Regions from separate parts of the Arthrobacter sp. 01N444 genome, predicted to be linked through region 1. Evidence: predicted binding sites of a transcription regulator. Region 1 holds the regulator's gene; the other holds the start of a gene.
The links. The regulator LexA, encoded in region 1, represses DNA repair genes until DNA is damaged. The targets are predictions, from matches to a motif close to TCGAACANNTGTTCGA.
Positions count from the first base shown of each region.

Region 2: ruvA (Holliday junction branch migration protein RuvA) is a predicted target of LexA. The motif match lies at 2,181-2,196, and genes of this name have one in related genera.

Region 1 covers NZ_JBFTRB010000018.1:53,061-56,466, reverse strand. The annotation lists gene AC1DKN_RS17360 (ATP-dependent DNA helicase) at 1-1,459, shown strand, start outside; gene lexA (transcriptional repressor LexA) at 1,572-2,321, opposite strand; gene AC1DKN_RS17350 (LysM peptidoglycan-binding domain-containing protein) at 2,854-3,258, shown strand; gene AC1DKN_RS17345 (histidinol-phosphate transaminase) at 3,327-3,406, shown strand, end outside.
Region 2 covers NZ_JBFTRB010000012.1:15,378-18,783, forward strand. The annotation lists gene yajC (preprotein translocase subunit YajC) at 1-132, opposite strand, end outside; gene ruvB (Holliday junction branch migration DNA helicase RuvB) at 347-1,471, opposite strand; gene ruvA (Holliday junction branch migration protein RuvA) at 1,464-2,108, opposite strand; gene ruvC (crossover junction endodeoxyribonuclease RuvC) at 2,234-2,812, opposite strand; gene AC1DKN_RS14045 (YebC/PmpR family DNA-binding transcriptional regulator) at 2,862-3,406, opposite strand, start outside.

The DNA of each region.
Region 1 (3,406 bases):
CCAGGTCTCGGTCACCTCCATGGAGTGCCTCGGCGCGCAAAAATGCCCGCTCGCGGCCGAATGCTTCAGCGAGCTGGCACGGCAGAACGCCGCCGATGCCGACGTCGTGGTCACCAACCACGCCATGCTCGCCGTCAGTGCCTTCGAAGGCCTGGCGGTGCTGCCCGAGTACGACGTCGTCGTGGTGGATGAAGCACACGAACTTCAGGACCGCGTCACGGGCGCGGTCTCGGGCCAGCTCTCCGTGGCGATGGTGCACGCCGCCGCGTCCGGGGCCCGGAAGCACACGGGCATCACCGTGGATGCGCTGAACAATGCCGCCGCCCACCTGGAGCTCGCCATCGATGGCGTCCCCAGCGGGCTGATGCCCAACGGCCTGAACAGCGAGCAGCTGGACTGCATCGACCAGCTGCGCGACGCCTGCCGCGCCGCCCTTTCCGATTCCAAGGGGGACAGCTCCGTGTCGGCGGACGGCGGACGGCAGCTGGCCCGCTCGCGCCTCATGGTCATCCTGGAGCTCTGTGAACGCCTCCTGGCCGCGCGCGAAAACCGCGAAGTCGTGTGGTTCTCCCGCAACAGCAGCTTCGACCCGGCGCAGGGCTACTCCCAGCCGGACGAGAGCGCGCCGGCGTTGATCAATGTTGCCCCGCTGAGCGTCGCAGGGCGCTTGCGCGAGGGCCTGTTCGCGGACCACACCGTCATCCTGACCTCGGCCACACTGGCCATTGGCGCTGCCTTCGAACCCGCCGCCGGCGGCCTGGGCCTGGTTGGCAACGGCGCCCCGAGCTGGACCGGCGTCGACGTCGGCTCCCCGTTCGACTACCCGAAGCAGGGCATCCTCTACGTAGCCCGGCACCTGCCCAAACCCGGCCGCGGAACGTCCCCCGAGGCCCTGGACGAACTCGAGAAGCTGATCCGCGCCTCCGGCGGAGGCGCCCTGTGCCTGTTCTCCTCGCGGCGCGCCGCAGAGGAAGCAGCCGAGGCCATGCGGCCCCGGGTGGGCCTCAGCATCCTGTGCCAGGGGGAGTCGACCATGACGGCGCTCGTGCGGCAGTTTGCCGACGAACCTGACACGTGTTTGTTCGGAACCATGTCCCTCTGGCAGGGCGTCGACGTCCCTGGCGTGTCCTGCCGGCTGGTGGTCATCGACCGGATTCCCTTCCCGCGGCCGGACGACCCGCTGATGACGGCACGTTCGCGGGCCGTGGCCCAGGCCGGCGGCAATGGCTTCATGGCCGTCTCGGCCACGCACGCCGCCATCCGCCTCGCGCAGGGCGCCGGACGGCTGATCCGCTCGACCTCGGATAAGGGCGTGGTGGCAGTGCTGGATTCGCGGCTCTCCACGGAGCGTTACGGCGGCTTCCTGCGCGCCGCGCTGCCGCCGTTCTGGCCCACCACCGATTCATCGATTGCCATGGCAGCCCTGAAGCGCCTGGCGAAAGACTCCGCGAAAGCTTAAGTCCCAAACCGGGGCCGTCACCCTGCGCCGGAAATCCGCCGCGGGGTGGCCGCTCCGAACTGGCAGCATGCCCCGCATGGCTAAGGGGAGCGCAGTTTAGAGCGAGCGCAGTTTAGAGGGAGCGCAGTACCGATACGACCTTGCCCATGATGACGGCGTGGTCGCCCAGGATGGGCTCGTACTGGGTGTTTTGCGGCAACAGCCACGTGTGGCCGTCCCGCTGGCGGAAGGTCTTGACCGTGGCTTCGTCGTCCAGCAGGGCGGCGACGATATCGCCGTTCACGGCATCACCCTGGCGGCGGACAACCACCCAGTCGCCGTCGCAGATGGCGGCGTCGATCATCGAGTCGCCGGCCACCTTGAGCATGAAGAGTTCGCCATGGCCCACGAGTTGGCGGGGCAGCGGCATGACGTCCTCCACCACCTGGTCCGCGAGGATCGGCCCGCCGGCGGCGATGCGTCCGACGAACGGCACCATTGCCGTGTCAGTGGCGCTGGCGAGCTCGGTTACCGACAGGCCGCCGACGGCCCGCAAGGGGCTGGACTTCTCGATACCAGATATCGGTGTGGCCCCCTCGTCCAGGGTCAGCGGCATGAGCACTTCCATGGCCCGGGGCCGCTTCGGATCACGCCGCAGGTAGCCAAGCTTTTCCAGTTGGGAGAGCTGGTGGGTCACGCTCGACAGGCTGGCGAGACCGACGGTGTCTCCGATTTCGCGCATGGACGGCGGGTAGCCCTTGTCCGTGACGGACCGCTGGATGGTCTCCAGGATTTTCTTTTGCCGGACGGTGAGGCTCTTGGGGGCCCGGGCGGGCTGCGGGCTCCGTGGGGTGGCCCTGCCGCCGGTGGCTTGTGCTGCCATGTTCGCCAACGCCTTTCCGTTCCGCCCGGCTGCCGTGGCTGCTGTCACCGGGAACTTCCGGCCTGAAATGTCAGACCCTGCTGATCAACTACGAATGAATTCCCACTGGTAGTTCGAAAGTGGGAGTTCGAAAGTGGTTGTCCTGTCCCTCAAAAATAGGCCAGCCGCAGACCTTTTTCAAACATTTGTTCTAGCGAGTCTCGACATCGTTCGTTAGTAAGTGCTAAAACAGAACTAGCAAGATTCGAATATGTGTTCGATTCCGACGATCTGGGTTCGCAGGCAATGTTCGGTTCTATGTTCGAAGGTTCGGCCGGTTGGCGGCGAGTACGTGAGTACGCCGGGCGGCAACTTATGGTCCAGGAGGGCTCAGTTCATGTCAGTTTCAAGCGCGTTTGACGGCACTAACATTCAGGGCGTCACGACCCGCCACCGTGGTGTTGGTCCGGGTGGCGCAGCGGATCGCCGCAGCATCGGACACGGCAGCATCGGACAAGGCGGCCTCGCCCAAAGTGGTTCCAGTCACGGCAACGTGTACCCGCTCAACGCCAGGCGCCGCGGCTCCGCGCCGTCGCGGGCGCAGCAAGGAGCCGCCGCCGCGGTTTCCGGCGGCCGGACCAAGCAGCCGCCGCTTCGGCTCACCCGGCGCGGACGCTTCGTCTTTTTCGGCGTCCCCCTGATTCTGCTGGCGGCGTTCATCCTGTCCTTCAGCGGATTCCTCAACGCTCCCGCGAAAGCGGCAGATTCCGCAGACCAGCTCTCGGTGACGCCGACCGTATCCGTCACAGTCCAACCGGGGGAGTCCCTCTGGGCCATTGCCGGGTCGGTGGCCCCGGAGCGCGATCCCCGCGATGTTGTGGCCGATATCGTGCAGTTGAACAATCTGGACGCCGCGCGTGTGATGCCGGGCCAGCAACTGTTTGTTCCGTCCAAGTAGCCACCCCCGGGTGCCGTCGCGGGCGTCACAGTTTCAGCGCCCGTCCCGCTACCACTTAAACTGGTCACGTGACTGACCAGCTTGAGCGCCTCAACCGACTGCCCCTCCGAACCAATCTGCGTGGCCTGCGTCCGTATGGCGCGCCGCA
Region 2 (3,406 bases), on a different contig from region 1:
GAAACTCGTCATGACCTCGACGCCCGGGCCGAACTTCGACTGGAGCTGCGCCTGCTGCTGCTGCGTTTTCTTGTTGCGGCGGAACATCATGAAGACGAACACGCCAAGCATCACGAACAGGAGAATTGTCATTAGATCCAAGGGGAAAGTTCCGTTCTGTACTTGCATAGCTGTTTTTCAGCAACGTCCGTTTGCTCCTGACGGCGCGGGCAGGGGTCTGCGCAGCAAACTGGCCGCGAGACCGTCCCCCAGACCGCCGGCGGCTACCTGCTCTCCGCCCACGGAAACAAAACCCGGACGTGCCGAGCGTCATACCAGTCTAAAGGGAAAAGCTGAAAGAACGGTGCTAGCGGCTGTTTCGGATCCACTGAGGATCGGTTTCTTCGCCGAGATCCCCAGCGGACCCGCCGATCGGGCTCTCGCCCGGCTCGTCGGCCTGGAACAGTTCCAGCGGGTCCTGGCCGAAGGCGCCGGCCGGAATGGCGAAGCCCAGGTGCGTCCATGCCGGCGCCAGGGCTATCCGGCCGCGCGGCGTCCGGCCCAGGAGTCCTTCGCGCACCAGATAGGGCTCGGCGACCGTTTCCACGGTCTCCGTTTCCTCGCCGACGGCGATCGCGAGCGTGGACAGGCCTACCGGGCCGCCGCCGAACTTGGTGATGAGGGCCTCGAGAACGGCACGGTCCAGCCGGTCCAGGCCCCGCTTGTCCACCTCATACATGTCCAGGGCCGCGGAGGCCGCCCGCGCGTCGATTTGCTCGATGCCGTGCACGAGCGCCCAGTCCCGGACCCGGCGCAGGAGCCGGTTGGCGATGCGCGGCGTGCCTCGGGACCGGCCGGCAATCTCGCTGAATCCGGCGGAGTTGACCTTCAGGTCCAGCAGGCCGGCGGAGCGGCGCAGGACCAGTTCCAGCTCCTCGACGGAGTAAAACTCGAGGTGGCCGGTGAAACCGAACCGGTCCCGCAGCGGGCCGGGAAGGAGGCCGGCCCGCGTGGTGGCGCCGACGAGCGTGAAGGGCGGCAGCTCCAGCGGAATGGCCGTGGCGCCGGCGCCCTTGCCGACGACGATATCGACGCGGAAATCTTCCATCGCCATGTACAGCATTTCCTCGGCCGGCCGGGACATGCGGTGGATTTCATCCAGGAACAGGACCTCGCCCTCAGAGAGTGAGGACAGGATGGCCGCAAGGTCGCCCGCGTGTTGGATGGCCGGGCCGCTGCTGATCCGCAGCGGAACGTTCATTTCGGCGGCGATGATCATGGACAGTGTGGTCTTGCCCAGGCCGGGAGGGCCCGAGAGCAGCACGTGGTCCGCGCTGCGCCCACGCATGCGCGAGGCCTCCAACACGAGGGAGAGCTGCTTGCGGACCCGGTGCTGGCCCACGAAGTCGTGCAGGTTCTTGGGCCGCAGGGCGGCTTCGATGACCCGCTCCTCCGGTTCCTCTCCCCCGGCGACGATCGACGGCTCAGCCACGCGCGCCTACCCGGTTCCCGGCGCGGGCGCCGTCCTGGCCCAGCCAGCGCAGCGTCGCGCGGAGAATCTCCGCCACATTGCCGTTCGCCGCGAGGTCCGGGGAATCGGCAAGGGACTTGTCGATGCTGGCCGTGGCATCCTTTTCGGACCAGCCCAGGCTGGTCATCGCGGCCACCACCTGCGGCTTCCAGACGGATTCGGCGGACACGGCCGCGACAGGCGCGCCGGCGGTGCCGTGCGGCACAAGCTTGCCGGCTAGTTCGAGCACGATCCGGCCGGCCACCTTCGGTCCGATGCCGGGGACCTTCGTGAAGGCCTTGCCGTCGCCGGAGTGGGCGGCCACCCGGATGGCTTCGGGCTCGTGGACGGTCAGCACCGCCAGTGCGAGGCGGGGACCGACTCCGCTGACGCTGAGGAGCACATCAAACACCTCGCGTTCGTCATCGCTGGCGAAGCCGAACAGGGTCAGCGAGTCTTCCCGCACGATCAGGGACGTGAATAGCTTTCCCTCCTCACCCACCCGGAGGCCGCTGAGGGTCTGCGGTGTGGCGTTGACGCTCATGCCGGCGCCGTTGAGGTCGATCACGGCGGAGGACAGGCCAACATGCGCAACGGTTCCACGAAGAAAACTGATCAAGGCCGGGCTCCTGGTCTAACTGGCGTCTACAACTGGGTGATGAAAGAACGTACAGCCGGGCACGCCGGCTATCCGAACATATCTACGAATACCCTACCAAGCCCCGCGGCGTCACAGCCGGACATTCAGCGCGCACGGCGCGCTTTTGCCTCCGCGTCCGCCCACGCCCGCTGCGCCGGAGTGAGGGACTGGCTGCCCGGCCCAGTCGTGGCTACGGCGGCCCCGCTGCCGGCCCGCCAAGCGTGGGTGATGGCCAACGCAAGGGCGTCGGCGGCGTCGGCAGGGCGCGGAGGCGCGTCCAGCCGGAGGATCTTGGTCACCAGCTTGGTGACCGCATCCTTGTTCGAGGTCCCGCTTCCCGTCACGGCTGCCTTGACCTCGGACGGGGTGTGCAGAGCCACCGGGATGCCACGGCGCGCGGCGGCCGCAATGACCACACCGGAGGCCTGCGCCACCCCCATGACCGTGCTGACGTTGAGCTGGGAAAAGACCCGCTCCACGGCGAGGACCTGGGGTTCGTAGCGGTCCAGCCACTCGTCGATGGACGTGGCGATGACCAGCAGCCGCTGGTCCAGGCTCTCCTCGGGTGAGGTGCCCACAACGCCGAAGGCCACCAAAGTGGCCCGCCGGTTCCGCTCGACGTCGACAACGCCGATCCCGCAACGGGTGAGGCCTGGGTCGACCCCCAACACGCGCAGCGTCACGGTTGGGCCGTCAAGACCGGGCCCCAAAAGTCACGTTTGGGTGAGCGGGTCACTCGGCTTCCAGTGCGGCCTGCACTTCGTCGCTGAGGTCGGCGTTGCTGTACACGTTCTGGACGTCGTCGAGCTCTTCCAGGGCGTCCACCAGCTTCATGAACTTCTTGGCGGCATCAAGGTCCAGCGGCACCTGCATGGACGGCACAAACTCGGCCTCGTCGGTGTCGTACTCAATGCCGGCTTCCGTGAGGGCATCGCGGATGGCCTGGAGGTCGGTCGGCTCGGAGTGGATCTCGAAGCTGTCGCCGTTGTCCTTGACTTCCTCGGCCCCGGCATCCAGCACGGCCATCAGGACGTCGTCCTCGGCCAGGCCGTTCTTCGGCAGCGAGACGACGCCCTTGCGGGAGAAGAGGTAGCTGACGGAGCCGGGATCGGCGATCGTGCCGCCGTTGCGGGAGATGGCGAGCCGGACCTCGGAGGCGGCACGGTTCTTGTTGTCCGTGAGGCACTCGATCAGCAGCGCGGAACCCTGCGGGCCGCGGCACTCGTACATGATTTCGGTGTAATCGACGACCTCGCCGGTGAGCCCGGCGCCGCGCT